2 regions of the Nonomuraea sp. KM90 genome follow, and region 1 is predicted to be linked to the other one. Evidence: riboswitches for the same ligand, from Rfam matches in the RefSeq annotation. Region 1 holds a riboswitch; the other holds the start of a gene.
What was found. Region 1 has a riboswitch for cyclic di-AMP ahead of ACTWPW_RS55630 (CHAP domain-containing protein). Riboswitches for the same ligand answer to the same signal wherever they lie in the genome.

Region 1 (6,949 bases):
GCGCACCACGACCAGCTCTGTCACGCAGCCCGAAGGCAGGTCACCGAGCAGGCAGGCCGCCCATTTCAGATACGAGTCGGAGTCGGCGACCGCCAACACTCTCACCCGGACACTCCAGTCAAATGTGATCGCAGGGCGGGGGCCGCCCTGCTGGTCCACCAGTCATCGGGAACGTCCACGGGCTCGACGGCGACACCGCGCGGGCTGAGCAGCACCCGCAGCGAGGTGATCGCGGTCGAGGGAAGGCTGAGCACGCGCTGCCCGGCATCCAGCCCGCGCAGCGTCAGCTCGGCGGGCACGCCGGCGTCGTGGACGGTGATGCCGGGGCGCTCCCTGATCAGCGCGACGTCCACGGGGTCCTCGCGGCGGTGCGGGTAGTAGGCCAGCGGCTCGCGCGCGGCCAGGTCCGTCAGCCAGCGCAGGTAGTGGTCGCGGTGCACCAGGCCGTTGCGGACGAGCGAGGTGCCGAGCACGACCGTGCGCTCGGCGGGGCCCTCGGCGCTGAGCGGCTGGGCGCGCAACCAGGCGAAGTCGTGGCGGACGAGGTCGACCCCGGCGCGGCGGACGGCCTCCTCGAGCTTGTCGTCCACGGACAGGGCGGTGAAGACCGACACCTTGCTCATGCGCAGCCGGAGCGCGGCCGCCACGCCCAGCGCGGCACGCAGCCGGGTGGGCTGGGCGCGGGCGCGCAGCAGCGGGCGGTACGGGCCGGCGGCGAGCAGCTCCAGCAGCCGGAGCGTGGCCAGCCCGTCGTCCACGATGACGATGTGGCCGGGCCTGGAGGTGAGCCAGCGCAGCTGGACCTTGCCGGAGAAGGCGTCTCCGACCGCCTGCACGCGCCTGGGCATGCGCTCGCGCGGCTCGGCCAGCTCGAGGCCCTCCGGGAGCCCCAGGGCGCGCAGCTCGCGCCGCGTGGCCTTCAGGGGCCGCAGGCCCGCACGTGGCACGATGGCCGTCGCGGGTCCGAGGAGCCCGGCGTGGTGGGCCTCGACGGCGCACAGCATCTGGAGCGGGGACTCCACCCAGGCCGACGCCTGTTCGACCACTCCTTGCCCTCCCAGCGGGGTGATGGCCCGTTCACGACCGCTTCAAGCTAGCCCCACCGGCTTAAGCTCTCAGAAACGCGACGTGAACAATGGAGGGTATGAATTCGCTCATGCTCAACAGCGACGGCGTGCAGATCCCGCAGCTCGGGTACGGCGTCTGGCAGGTACCGGCCGACGAGGCCGAGCACGCGGTCGCGACCGCGCTCAAAGCGGGCTACCGGCACGTCGACACCGCCGCGGCCTACGGCAACGAGGAGGGCGTGGGGCGAGCCGTGCTCGCGAGCGGGCTGCCCCGCGAGAAGGTATTCGTGACCACGAAGCTGTGGAACGGCGACCACGCCCGCGCGGAGGCGGCCTTCGACGAGTGCCTGACCCGGCTGGGCCTCGACCACGTAGATCTTTTCCTCATCCACTGGCCGGTGCCGAAGCAGGACAAGTACGTGCAGGCGTGGAAGGCGATGGAGAAGATCTACCGTGACGGCCGGGCCAGGGCCATCGGCACGTCCAACTTCACCGTCGACACGCTCACCCGGCTCATGGACGAGACCGACATCACCCCGGCCATCAACCAGATCGAGCTCCACCCCTACCTGCAGCAGCGGGAGATGCGGGCCTTCCACGAGGCCAACGGCATCCTCACCGAGGCGTGGAGCCCGCTCGGGCAGGGCAAGGGGCTGCTCGCGGACCCGGCGCTGGCGGTGCTGTCGGAGAAGTACGGCAAGACGCCCGCGCAGATCGTGCTCCGGTGGCACCTGCAGCTCGGCAACGTGGTCATCCCCAAGTCCGTGACGCCCGCGCGGATCGCCGAGAACATCGACGTGTTCAGCTTCATCCTCGACGCCGAGGACATGGCGGCCATCGGCGCGATGAACAGGAGCAGGCGCATCGGCCCCGATCCCGAGACTTTCAACATGACGTGAGTGACCGGAGTGGCTCATGTGACGTAAAGGAATTACCGTTACATGACGCCGCCATAAGTCACCTTTTACCGTCCGTATACGATCTGCCGCGTGCAAGATTTCACATGGGGAATTGCGGCGACCGGCGGCATCGCGCGTACCGTGGGGGCCGCCATCGTGGCGGAGCCCGGGATGCGGGTGGCCGCCGTCGGATCCAGGAACCTCGCCAGGGCGCAGGCCCTGGCCACGACTTTGGGGGCGGAGTCGGCGTACGGCTCTTATGAGCAGCTGTGCGCCGACCCGGCGGTGGACGCGATCTACGTCGCGACGCCGCACGCGCAGCACCTGCGGGTGGCCGAGGCCGCCATCGCCGCGGGCAAGGCCGTGCTCTGCGAGAAGCCGCTGGCGGCGACCGTGGACGACGCGGAGAAGATGGTGCGCCTGGCGCGCGAGGCGGGCGTGTTCCTGATGGAGGCCATGTGGATGAGGTTCAACCCCCTCATCCGGCGGATCGCGACCGACCCGCGCTTCGGCGAGATCCGCTCCGTGCAGGCCAGTTTCGGCTTCGCCCTGCCGTACGACCCGGCGCACCGGCTGTGGGCGCCGGAGCTGGGCGGCGGCGCGCTGCTCGACCTGGGGATCTACCCGTTCGGCCTGGCCCAGCTCCTCCTGGGCATGCCCGCTGACCTGCGCATCACCGGCTCCCTGGCCCCGAACGGGGTGGACGCGGAGGCGGCCGGCGTATTGCTCTACCCCGGTGGCAGGCATGCTCTCGTGGCCACCTCATTGCTGGGGAATTACCCTAACCAGGCCAGTGTTGTAGGTACTCAGATGCGGGCGGACATCCAGGCGCCGTTCTGGGCCCCGCAGCGGATCCTGCTCACCGGGCCCTCCATGGAGCCGGAAGAGCACGTGCTCGATCCGGCGGACAACGGATACGCCGGAGAGCTCCGCGAAGTCCGCGCCGCCACGGCCGAAGGCAGGACCGAATCCTCGATCATGCCGCTTGACGAATCCCTTGCCATGATGGGGCTTCTGGCCGACGCACGCAGGCAACTTGCCTAGCCGCGCTTTTATGGATTTGTAATCCTCTTGCCTCATGTATTACCTTATGGGGCAACTTGAGGCATACGTCCGGTTTGTCCGGCTATGTCTGACCATCGCACGACAAATCACAGGATCGCCCTGTGACCGCTGAATCCGCGTCCGCGCGGAACCGGGGACCCATGTCCTTTGGGGTGAATCGGCACTCCGGTGCCGTAGGGCAGCTTCCACGCCCGAACCCGTCAGCTAACCCGGTAAGCGGCATGGAAGCAAGGAGTAACCCCCTCGATGGCCAAGCACCGTATTTCCGCTGCCTCGAAGACCACCATCGCCCGCGCCGTCCTCGGCGCCACCGTCATCGCCTCGGCCCTCGGCGCCAACGCCGTAGCCGCCAATGCCGACACCGCCACCGGCGTCGCCGCGGCCACCGCCGCCAGGCACCCGGACACCGCCATCGCCGCCCACAAGGCCGGCGACAGGGTGGAGGAGACCAAGGTCAACGTCACCGCGGACCAGGTCCTCGCCCTCGCCAGGGCCCAGGTCGGTACCTCCGAGAACGCCTACGGCGGCGGCACCAAGTACCAGCAGTGGTACGCCGCCTCCAAGCGCGCCGCCGAGACCGTCGCCCGTGACGGCGGCAACCGCGCCGCGTACCTGAACGCCGCCTGGTGCTCGATGTTCGTCTCCTGGGTCGGCGAGCAGACCGGCGCCCGCCCGCAGGTCGGCTGGGACGCCTACACCGTCGCCCACGCCAAGTGGTTCGCCGCGAACCACCGCTTCGGCACCGTCGCCAAGCCCGGCGCCGTGGTCTTCTTCTCCTGGGACGGCGGCAAGAGCCTCAGCGACATCCAGCACGTCGGGTTCGTCGTGAAGGACAACCAGAACGGCACCATCTCCACGATCGAGGGCAACACCGGCAACGGCCGGGTCGAGGAGCGCATCCGTCCGAAGTCCAAGGTCTTCGGTTACGGCTACCCGCAGTACCGCGCCTGACGGACTCTGGCTGAGGGGGTTCCCCCGCCTTCCCTGAACTCGACGAGCACGCGTCCCCGAATGGGACGCGCGCTCGTCGCGTTTCCCGGCTTCCCCCGGCGATGCCGATGCCCGCCATGAGCGTGCCGGGCACCGGTCCTCGGCGTGGCGGCATGCTCACCAGCACCCCTGCTCGGGCGCCGGCGGGCCTCGCGATGACCCGCGGCGCTCCCCGCGTCACAGCCCGTCGGCCGCCGTGAAGGCGTCGCGCTGGATGGCATGCAGCTCGGCGTACGGGCCGGGGCGGGCGACGAGGTCGTCGTGGGTGCCACGCTGGACGACCCGGCCGCCGTCGAGCACGACGATCAGGTCCGCCGTCCGCACCGTGGGGAAGCGGTGGGTGACCAGCAGCGTGACGGTCCAGGGGTGGCGGCGGGCGGCCTCGGCGTAGCGGGCGAAGACGGCGCTCTCGGCCGGGGCGTCGAGGGAGGCGGTCGGCTCGTCCAGCACCAGCAGGAGCGGGGCCTCCCGCATCGAGCAACGCGATCAGCGGCGCGGCGCCGCCGTGGGAGACCAGCCGGCCGAGCGGCACCGTGCCGAGCGGGCCCAGCGTTGCCGCGCCCGCACCGAACAGGCCGAACGGCACCAGGCGGCAGGGCCCGGCCAGCGGCAGCAGGCCGGCGAGACGGACAGCCCTCACGCCAATCCAATGCGATCACATTGGTATGCCATGTGCCCGACGGTAACCCCGCCGCGCTCGGCGGGTCAAACCGATGCGGGCACATCGGGATAAGCCCGGCTCACTCCAGGAAGAACGCGGCCAGCGCCCCGGCGACCCCGTCCGGGTCGTTCTCCATCGGGATGTGACCCGCCTTCGGGATGCGCACCAGCCTGGTGGCGGGCATCTCGGCGGCGAACCGCTCGGCCTGCCGCACCTGCTGGAACTGGTCGTCCTCACCCCAGACCAGCAGCTTCGGCGTACGGTCGGCCCGCAGCGCCGGGACCAGGTCGAGCGTGTAACGGCTGTCGGCCGCGCCCGCCAGGGCCAGCCACGACCGGCAGACCCGCGGGTCGGTCCAGGGGTCGAGGTAGTCGGCCAGCTCCTCCTCCGTCGCCGGACGGGCCAGCGCGGCACCTACGGCGATGCGGCGCGCGGCCAGCACGTCCTCGGCGGTCGTCGCGGCGGCCACCGCCGGGTCGCGGTAGCGGGCCACCGCGGCCACCGGCCAGGAGTCGTACGTGACCGAGTTGACCAGCGCCAGCCTGCGCACCCGCACCGGCCCCGCGGCCAGCAGGTGCTGCGCGACCGCGCCCCCGATGTCGTGCCCGGCCACGGCCACCGGCTCCTCCGCCCCCACCGCCGCCGCGAAGCGGGCCACCCACTCCGCCAGCGCCGGAACGGCCGCCGTCTCGACCGTCAACTCCCCCTCCGAGCGCCCCAGACCGGGCAGGTCGACCGCGACCGGCCGCAGCCCGGCCGCGGCCAGCCGGTCGATCACGGGCGCCCAGACCCGGCTCCAGTACGTGCCGTGCAGCAGCAGCACCATCGGGCCCCGCTCCCCGGCCGTCAGATAGCCGGCCCGCCGCCCGTCTACGTCAATCGTCTCTCGCGTGGTCATGGCATAACCATCGTGTTCTGCTCCAGCCCCGGTCAAATACCAACTAGGGTATGTCGGCATGACATTGGCGCAGCTCAGAGTGCTCGTCGCGGTCGCCGACCACGCCGGCTTCACCACCGCCGCCGACCACCTCGGCATGTCCCAGCCCGCCGTCAGCCGCGCCGTCGCCACGCTGGAGCGCGAGCTCGGGGCGACCCTGTTCGTCCGCCACCGCGACGGCATCGCCCTCACCGAGGCCGGCCGCCGCGCGCTCGCCCGGGCCCGCGAGGCCCTGCGGCACTTCGACCTCATCCGCGCCGACGTGGCCGCCGCCAACGGCCAGATCACCGGCGAGCTGCGCCTGGCCAGCCTGCCCAGTGCCACCGGCACGATCGTGGCGAAGCTGCTGCGCGCCTTCACCGACCGCTACCCGCAGGTCCGGGTGCGCCTGTTCGAGGGCGTGGACGACGACATCCGCGACTGGCTGCACCGCGGCGCCGCCGAGATCGGCGTCGTCACCCTGCCCGCCCCCGGCCTGCACACCACGCACCTCAGCACCCACGACATGGTGGCCGTGCTGCCGGCCGGGCACCCGCTGGCCGCCCACCCGGTCGTGCGCCTGCCCGACCTGGCCGGCCAGCCGTTCATCCTGACCACCGCCGGCTGCCGGCCGCTGATCACCGGCGCGGCGACGGGAGAGGGGGTGCGGCTGGACATCGCCCTCGAGGCGAGCGGGCCCGCCGCCATCCTGGAGATGGTCGGCGCCGGCCTGGGGGTCAGCATCGTGCCCACGCTGGGCCTGCCCGCCGACCTCGGCTCGGTGGTCACCCGGCCCCTGGAGCCGGCGATGACCCGAACGCTGGCCCTCGCCGTCCCGTCGCCGGAGGACTGCGCGCCCACGGCGCGCGCTTTCCTGGACGAGCTGGCCGCCTTTACACTGTAGATTTATTACGGACGGGAGCCGTTCGAGACCTGACTCGAGTACGTTCTGGACGGCATCGCGGCCCGGGCTCGGCGGGAAACAACGCGGAACAACGCGCCGGGAGCGTGTCGATCCGCGGCGCGGCCGTTCGACGCGTCGGGTGAGGGCGGCTCCCGGGGCCGCCACGGAAGCGGAGGAGAGCACAGCGGTGAAGTTCATGATCGTGGGCAAGGGCAGCGCGGAGACCGAGGCCGGGGTCCTGCCCAGCCAGGAGCTCGTGGACAACATGCACGCCTACAACGAGTCCCTGGCCAAGGCCGGGGTGCTGCTGGCCGGCGAGGGCCTCTACCCCAGCTCGCAGGGGGCGCAGATCGCCTACAGCGGTGGCCGGGCGAGCGTGATCGACGGGCCGTTCACCGAGGCGAAGGAGTTGATCGCGGGCTTCTGGCTGATCCAGGTCAAGTCGCG
Region 2 (6,949 bases), on a different contig from region 1:
CGATGGTGGCCCGGTGCAGCACCAGGTCGTCGGGGTCGTCCGGCATGGGCTGCTCGCCGAAATGGATCCGGCGCTGCCAGACCCTGGCCATGATGACGCCGTGGCGGAGGGCGGCGTACATCTCGTAGAAGTCCAGGTCGCGCGGCTCGTAGCCGGTCAGCTTCCGGTAGGTGCGGCAGACGTCCTCGCGGCGCATGAAGCCGGGCATGCCGGGCAGGCCCGCACCGACCGTGAGGTCCTGGAAGAACCGGTGCAGGAAGATCATCCAGGACAGGTCCAGCTCGCGCGGCCCCACGGCGGCCATCTCCCAGTCGAGCACCGCGACCGGGCGGAACTTCTGGTACATGATGTTGCCGATCCGGGAGTCACCCCAGGTGAGCACGTCGGGCCCGGGATCCTCCGGCCAGTGCTCCTCCAGCCAGCCGAACGCGCGCTCCAGCACCGGGATGCGGTGCGCGCCGTGCGCCCATTCGTAGTAGGCGCGCTGCGCGTCGACGTGCGCGCGCAGCCCGGCGGGCCCGAACGGGGCCAGCTCCCGCGGCGTGAACGCGCTTTCGTGCAGCGCCGCCAGGATCCCCACGCTCGCGTCCTGCAGCGCGCGCTGGTCCTCGGGGGAGGCGTCGTGCAGCCAGCCCCCGAACGTGTACGGCATCACGTCCGGCGGCACCTCGCCCTCCGCCTGCTCCATGACGAAGAACGGGGTGCCCAGCGGCTCGGGGTCCGGCTCGAACCAGAGGGCCAGGGGCGCTGGGATCCCAGCTTTTTCCCTGGCCAGCCGCATCATCTCGAACTGGGCCCGCAGATCGTAGGAAGGGAAGACCGGAACGGCCTCCGGCGCAGGTGCGAGCCTGGCCACGCAGCGCGAGGAGCTCCCACTCCACGTAGCGGTGAAGAACAGGGTCTCGCTCGACAGGCCGTTGCCCGAGGGCCTGGACATCTCGGACACCGTGGCGTCTCCGCCGACCCGGCCGCGCAGCCAGGCGGTGGCGCGTCGACGCAGTTCTTCCAGGTCACGTGTGGAGGTGCGCATCTGCTCGGTCACCGTGGGTCTCCCGCCTGGACATCTGCCCTTCGACAGTCGTATACCGCCTAGCAAGCGCTTGTCCATACAGGAGTGGCCGTTACGGTCAGGTACGCAACAGCCGTACCCTTGTCTGAAAGGGCATGTCACGAAGGGACAAGTGGGATGAGTTCAGCGGGTGAAGGCCTGTCTCGCCCGCTTCCCGAGCAGGTGCGGCTCAATGTGGTCGATCTGGCCTCTCAAGTCCTCGGGACGATGCCCTCCACCTCCATACCGCCGCCCTTGCGCGGCATCGCCAAGTTCGACCCCCGCAAGCGCGCCAAGCTGGGCAGCGCGCCGATCGCGGCGCAGCTGGAGAACGACAAGAAGTTCCGCGAGCTGGTCGCCGAGTCGGTGGCGGCGGGCTGGCCGGAGCTCGTCACCTCGCTGGCCGAGGGCAACGTGCCGCCCGCCGCCGACCCGGTGCTCGTGGCCGCGGCGGCCTACCTCACCCGGCCGCCGGGCTGGGCGGAGATGATCGAAGCCGCCCGCACCGACCTGGAGCAGTCGGCGGTGGCGGCCGAGGGCTCGGAGCGCGAGGAGGCGGTCACCCGGCTGCGCGAGCAGCTCGCCGCGCAGAAGAGCGCCGCCAAGGAGGAGGCCGACCGGCTGCGCGAGCAGATCAAGGCGGCCCGCGCGGAGAACTCCGACCTGCGCCGCAAGCTGCACGAAGCCCGCGAGCGGGCCAAGGCCGCGGTGCGGCGGGCCGAGGAGATGGAGCACGCGGCGGAGGAGGCCAAGACGGCCGCCTCGGCCGCCGGCAGCGCCGGGGAGTCCGAGCTGCGGCGGCTGCGCGAGCGGCTGGCCGACGTGGAGAAGCAGCTGGAGGCCTCGCGCCGGGCCGCCCGCGAGGGCCGGAGCATCGAGGACGCGCGCGTCCGGGTGCTGCTCGACGCGCTGCAGGACGCCTCGGCCGGGTTGCGCCGCGAGCTGGCCCTGCCGACCACGATCAGCCGGCCCGCCGACTCGGTCGCGGCCGTCACCGGCGAGCGTCCCGGCGTGCGCGGGGTGCCCGCGCGGGCGCTGGCCGACGACGACCCGCAGCTCCTCGACCAGCTCCTGGCGCTGCCGCAGGTGCACCTGATCATCGACGGCTACAACGTCACCAAGACCGGCTACGGCACCCTCACCCTCGCCGACCAGCGCAACCGGCTCATGACCGCGCTGGGCGGGCTGGTGGCGCAGACCAGGGTCGAGGTCACCGTGGTGTTCGACGGGGCGGAGCTCAACGCCCCCGTGCAGGTGGTCGCGCCGCGCGGGGTGCGGGTGCTGTTCAGCGCGCCGGGGGAGATCGCCGACGACCTCATCCGCCAGCTCGTACGCGCCGAGCCGCCCGGCCGGGCCATCGCCGTGGTGTCGTCGGACCGCGAGGTCGCCGAGTCGGTCAGGCGCATGGGTGCCAGACCGGTTCCGTCAGGTCTGCTGCTGCGCAGACTGGGCCGCGCCTAGATTACGAATTGGTGCGTTTGGGGCAGACCCCACCCGCCACTTCTGTACTATTTCGCCCCAGATGTAATCCCTGGGAGGCGACACTGTGAGGTTTGGCCGGGTGCCGGTGGCCGCGGGTCTCGCGTTCGGGCTGGTGATGTGCCCGATGGGAGCGGCGATGGCTGATCCCAAACCCACTCTCGGCCAGGCCAAGGCCAAGCTCGAGAAGCTCAACGACAAGGCTGACAAGGTCGTCGACCGGTTCAACACGGCGAACGAGCGCTACAAGAAGGCCAAGAGCACCTTCACCAAGCTGAACGACAGCTACAAGCGCAAGCTGGAGACGGTCGCGGACCTGCGCGCGCAGGTGATCGGCATGGCCGTCGACAGCTACCAGCTCGGTGAGGACGTCACCTCCTGGCCCGGGATCATGACCTCGGACGACCCCCAGAGCACGCTGTCGGGGCTGGCCGTCGCGGGTCAGCTCGCGCAGGAGCGCGCGGAGAAGCTGGCGGCGTTCGACCGGGAGAACCGCGGGCTGAAGGTCGAGCGCGACAAGGCGCAGGAGGCCCTCGAGGAGGCGGACAAGGAGCGCGACGCGGTCGAGAAGGAGCGCTCGGAGATCCGCAAGCTGATCGTCGACCAGAAGAAGCTGCTGGACAAGCTGGGTGCCTACAACCCCGGCAACCCGAACAGCACGGGCATCAAGTACACGGGCCCGGCCTCGGGGAGCGCGGCGGCGGTGCTGCGGTTCGCGTACGCGCAGGTGGGCAAGCCGTACATCTACGGCGGGACGGGGCCGCGCGGGTACGACTGCTCGGGCCTGACCCAGGCGGCCTGGGCGGCGGCCGGCGTCACGCTGCCGCGTACGACGTGGCAGCAGTGGGCGTGGGGCGCGAGCCGCAAGGTGGACCTCGACTCCCTGCAGCCCGGCGACCTCATCTTCAGCGAGGGCCTGGGCCACGTCAGCATTTACGCGGGCAACGGGCAGATCGTCCACGCGCCGCAGACGGGCGACGTCGTGAAGGTCGTCGCGCTCTCCGCGTACGGCCGCTCCCTGGTCGGCGCGGTCCGCCCGTAACATTTTCGGCTCCCGCCCGACCGGATTTCGGCCTCACATCCGCTTCTACGATGCCACATAGTAGGTGGCGTCTGCCGGCGTGCGATCCGGGGCGGGAGCGTTCCCACGGCGCGAAACGGCCGTCAATTCCTGCGAAAAATGTGACAAACGCGACAAACGACGCCTGACAAGCGCGGGCTGTCAGAAGTGTGAGCAGGGTCACATTTGGATAACGGAACCTGGTGTTCCAGCAGGGGTTTCCTTCCTTACTGGCCCTGCTGTCTGATCTTTACAACCTGACTCGCGCTTTGCCGATCCTTGACCTTTCGGCGTAGCTTCTGGCGTCGTCGCGGTGAACAAGCCATGACACCGCGAACCCGCATCGGTCCCTCCCGATGCGAGACAGAAAAGAATCCGCCGGTCGTCCCCGATATCCCCAGATATCTGCATATCGCAATCAATCGGGGTGACGACCTGCCGAGTCCGTGCAGCCAGGAGGCACGGAGCCGGGGACCCAGCGATCCCACGTTTCCCCAGGGATCAGGGGTGAATCGGCGCGTCATCGCGCCGTAGGGCGACTTCCAGGCCCGAATCCGTCAGCTAACCCGGTAGGCGTTCGTGGAAGACACAAGGAGAAATCCTGTCTACCTCCCTGCAGAACCCCCGCCTGTCCCGCCTTGCCCTGAGCGGCGTAGCGCTCACGATGACCGTGACGGCCGGAGGTCTGATCCTCCCTGCCCCAACGGCTCAGGCGGCGACGACGAGCGAATCGGCCGCTGAGACGGCGAAGGCGGAGACCACCGCCAAGACGTCGACGTCGGCCACGGCAGCCCAGCGACGGGCGGCCAGGATCGCTCGGCAGAAAGCGAAGGCCCGCAAGGCCGTCGCCGTGGCCAAGGATCAGATCGGTGACCCGTACCGTTACGGTGGCACAGGACCTGGTTCGTTTGACTGCTCCGGACTCGTCCAGTTCGCCTGGAAGAGGGCCGGGGTGACGCTCCCGCGCGTGGCGAGCAGCCAGTTCGCCCGCATCAAGAGCAGGATCTCCTGGCGGAACCTCCAGCCGGGTGACCTGATGTTCTTCAGCGGGCTCGGCCACGTGGGCATGTACGTCGGCAAGGGCAAGATGATCCACTCGCCACGGACAGGCGAACGGGTGCGCATCGACAAGCTGGGCGGATGGCGTAAGTCGTCATTCGTCGGCGCGGTCCGTCCCGGCATGTGAAGAAGCCCCGTCCGGATTCCTGGAGACCTTCCTGGATTCGGGCGGGGCTCTCGCGCGTCCGCGGGAGCACTCATGTGGTGGGGCTACGATCGGGCATCGTGTCCGAGCAGGTGAGCCGACGAGCCGCGGTGGCCGGCCTGCTGCTCCTCGCCCTGGCCGGTGGCCCCGAACCCCCGGTCCTGCCCTCGGGGATCCTCGACCTGTGGCCCGGCGGCCGCACGGTCGTCCGGCGCGGTGGTCGGTCCGTCGTCGTCGGCCATGTCAGCTATGTCGGTCAGGGCGCGGGCTCGCTCGACGAGATGGCGCGGCTCGCCGATCGGGCCGGGCTGCGGGTCTCGGCCGTGCTCGGCAGGCCGGTACGCCCCCTGGTCGTCGTCCCTGAGTCCGCCCGCGAGGCCGCCCGGCTGGCCGGCGTGGATCGGCTGGACGGCCTGGCCGCGGTGGCCGACCGCGGGCGGGTGATCGTCGTACCCGAGCTCTTCGCCACCCTCAATCCCACCGGCAGGGACGTCGTGCTCGCCCACGAGCTCACCCACGTCGCCGCCGGCACCGACCACCTCCCCGTCTGGCTCTACGAGGGCTTCGCCGACTACGTCGGCTACCGCGACGCCGGGCTCCCCGTGGCGACGGCCGCCGCCGAGCTGGCCGCCGAGGTCCGCGCCGGGCGCCTGCCGAACGCTTTGCCGGGACCTGCGGCTTTCGCGGCCGACGGGCGGGACCCCGACCGGCTGGCGCGGGCTTACCAGGAGGCCTGGCTGGCGTGTCGCTTCCTGGCTGACCGGTTCGGTGAAGGGACCCTGGTGAGGCTCTACCGTGAAGCTCAGGCGGCCGGCCTCGACCGGGCACTCGCCTCACTGGGGCTCTCCGTCGCCACGCTGACGGCACGGTGGCGCGAATACGTGCGGGATCAGCTCGTGTGAAGGGGAGGCAGATGAGCGAACGGCAGGACGAGGACGACGCGGCACGGCAGGACGAGCCCCCGGACGGCGCACCGGACGGCGCACCGGACGGCGCGATGGCCGCCGTGGGCGTCGGGAAGCCGGGCCCCGGGCGGCCGGGCGCCGGGCGGCCGGAGGGTGCGGCCACGGCGGCGGGGACGGCCGGACACGGCGGCGGGGCGGCCGCCGGGGAACCGGCCAGTGAGGCGGCGGGTGAGGCGGCCAGTGGGGCGGCCAGTGGGGCGGCTCGTGGGGCGGCTCGTGGGGCGGCTCGTGGGGCGGCTCGTGGGGCGGCTCCTGAGACGGTCCTCCAGGGTGCCGGAGAGGCGGTGCCGGGCGAGCCCGGGGCCCGGACCCGAGCCGGAGCCCGAGCGTGGACACGAGACGGTGGGGAGACGCCCGTGAACGGAGGGCCGCCCGCCGGGGAGAGCGGGCTGAGGCGGCAGGCCGCCGTCGCGCTGGTGCTCCTCGGCGTCGTGATCCTGGCGGTGACCGCCTTCACCACTCCGTGGCACGTGCTGACCGGCGGGCCGCCCGATCCGGCCCGCGACTTCACCGCCGCCCAGATCGCCAGGGCGGAGGCGTTCGACGCGGCCACGAGCCTGCCGAGCTACCTGTCGCTCGCGCTCACGATCGTCTTCGCCGGGCTCCTGCTCGCCACCCCGCTCGGGGCCAGGGCGGTGGGGTGGCTCAAGGGCCCCTGGTGGGTGCGGGTGATCCTCGGCGTCGTGGTCATCACCGCGATCGTCGAGCTGGTCAGGTGGCCGCTGGGCGCCTGGTTCGAGACGATCATGCGCGACTACGGCCTGTCCACCCAGGACTGGGCCGGCTGGGCGGGCGACCGGCTGAAGAACCTGGGCGTGGAGGTGTTCCTGCTCTGCGTGATGCTGACGGCCCTGGTGGCGCTGGCCCGCAAGGTGCGGCGGTGGTGGATCCCCGCCGCGGTGGGGGCGTTCGCGCTGACGGTGGTGGCGTCGTTCGTGTACCCGGTGGTGTTCGAGCCGATGTTCAACGACTTCACCTCCATGCCGCAGGGCGCGCTGCGGACGAAGCTGCTCGACATGGCCGAGCGGGACGGCGTGCCGGTCGAGGACGTGCTGGTGGCCGACGCCTCGCGCAGGACGACGGCGCTCAACGCGTACGTGTCCGGCTTCGGCGCCACGCGCCGCATCGTCGTCTACGACACGCTGCTCCGGGCCCCGCAGCCGGAGGTCGAGCTGGTCGTGGCGCACGAGCTG

Region 2: linked by a shared signal. The riboswitch ahead of ACTWPW_RS01540 (C40 family peptidase) and the one ahead of ACTWPW_RS55630 (CHAP domain-containing protein) in region 1 are both predicted to bind cyclic di-AMP.

Annotation. Positions count from the first base shown of each region.
Region 1 covers NZ_JBQQCB010000148.1:6,918-13,866, forward strand. The annotation lists gene ACTWPW_RS55610 (DUF6716 putative glycosyltransferase) at 1-105, opposite strand, end outside; gene ACTWPW_RS55615 (hypothetical protein) at 102-1,046, opposite strand; gene ACTWPW_RS55620 (aldo/keto reductase) at 1,145-1,966, shown strand; gene ACTWPW_RS55625 (Gfo/Idh/MocA family protein) at 2,057-3,010, shown strand; cyclic di-AMP (ydaO/yuaA leader) riboswitch at 3,128-3,265, shown strand; gene ACTWPW_RS55630 (CHAP domain-containing protein) at 3,278-3,982, shown strand; gene ACTWPW_RS55635 (hypothetical protein) at 4,199-4,495, opposite strand; gene ACTWPW_RS55640 (alpha/beta fold hydrolase) at 4,762-5,580, opposite strand; gene ACTWPW_RS55645 (LysR family transcriptional regulator) at 5,639-6,502, shown strand; gene ACTWPW_RS55650 (YciI family protein) at 6,699-6,949, shown strand, end outside.
Region 2 covers NZ_JBQQCB010000001.1:256,492-263,440, reverse strand. The annotation lists gene ACTWPW_RS01555 (phosphotransferase family protein) at 1-1,042, opposite strand, end outside; gene ACTWPW_RS01550 (NYN domain-containing protein) at 1,187-2,509, shown strand; gene ACTWPW_RS01545 (C40 family peptidase) at 2,667-3,569, shown strand; cyclic di-AMP (ydaO/yuaA leader) riboswitch at 4,014-4,178, shown strand; gene ACTWPW_RS01540 (C40 family peptidase) at 4,252-4,773, shown strand; gene ACTWPW_RS01535 (hypothetical protein) at 4,872-5,693, shown strand; gene ACTWPW_RS01530 (M48 family metallopeptidase) at 5,705-6,949, shown strand, end outside.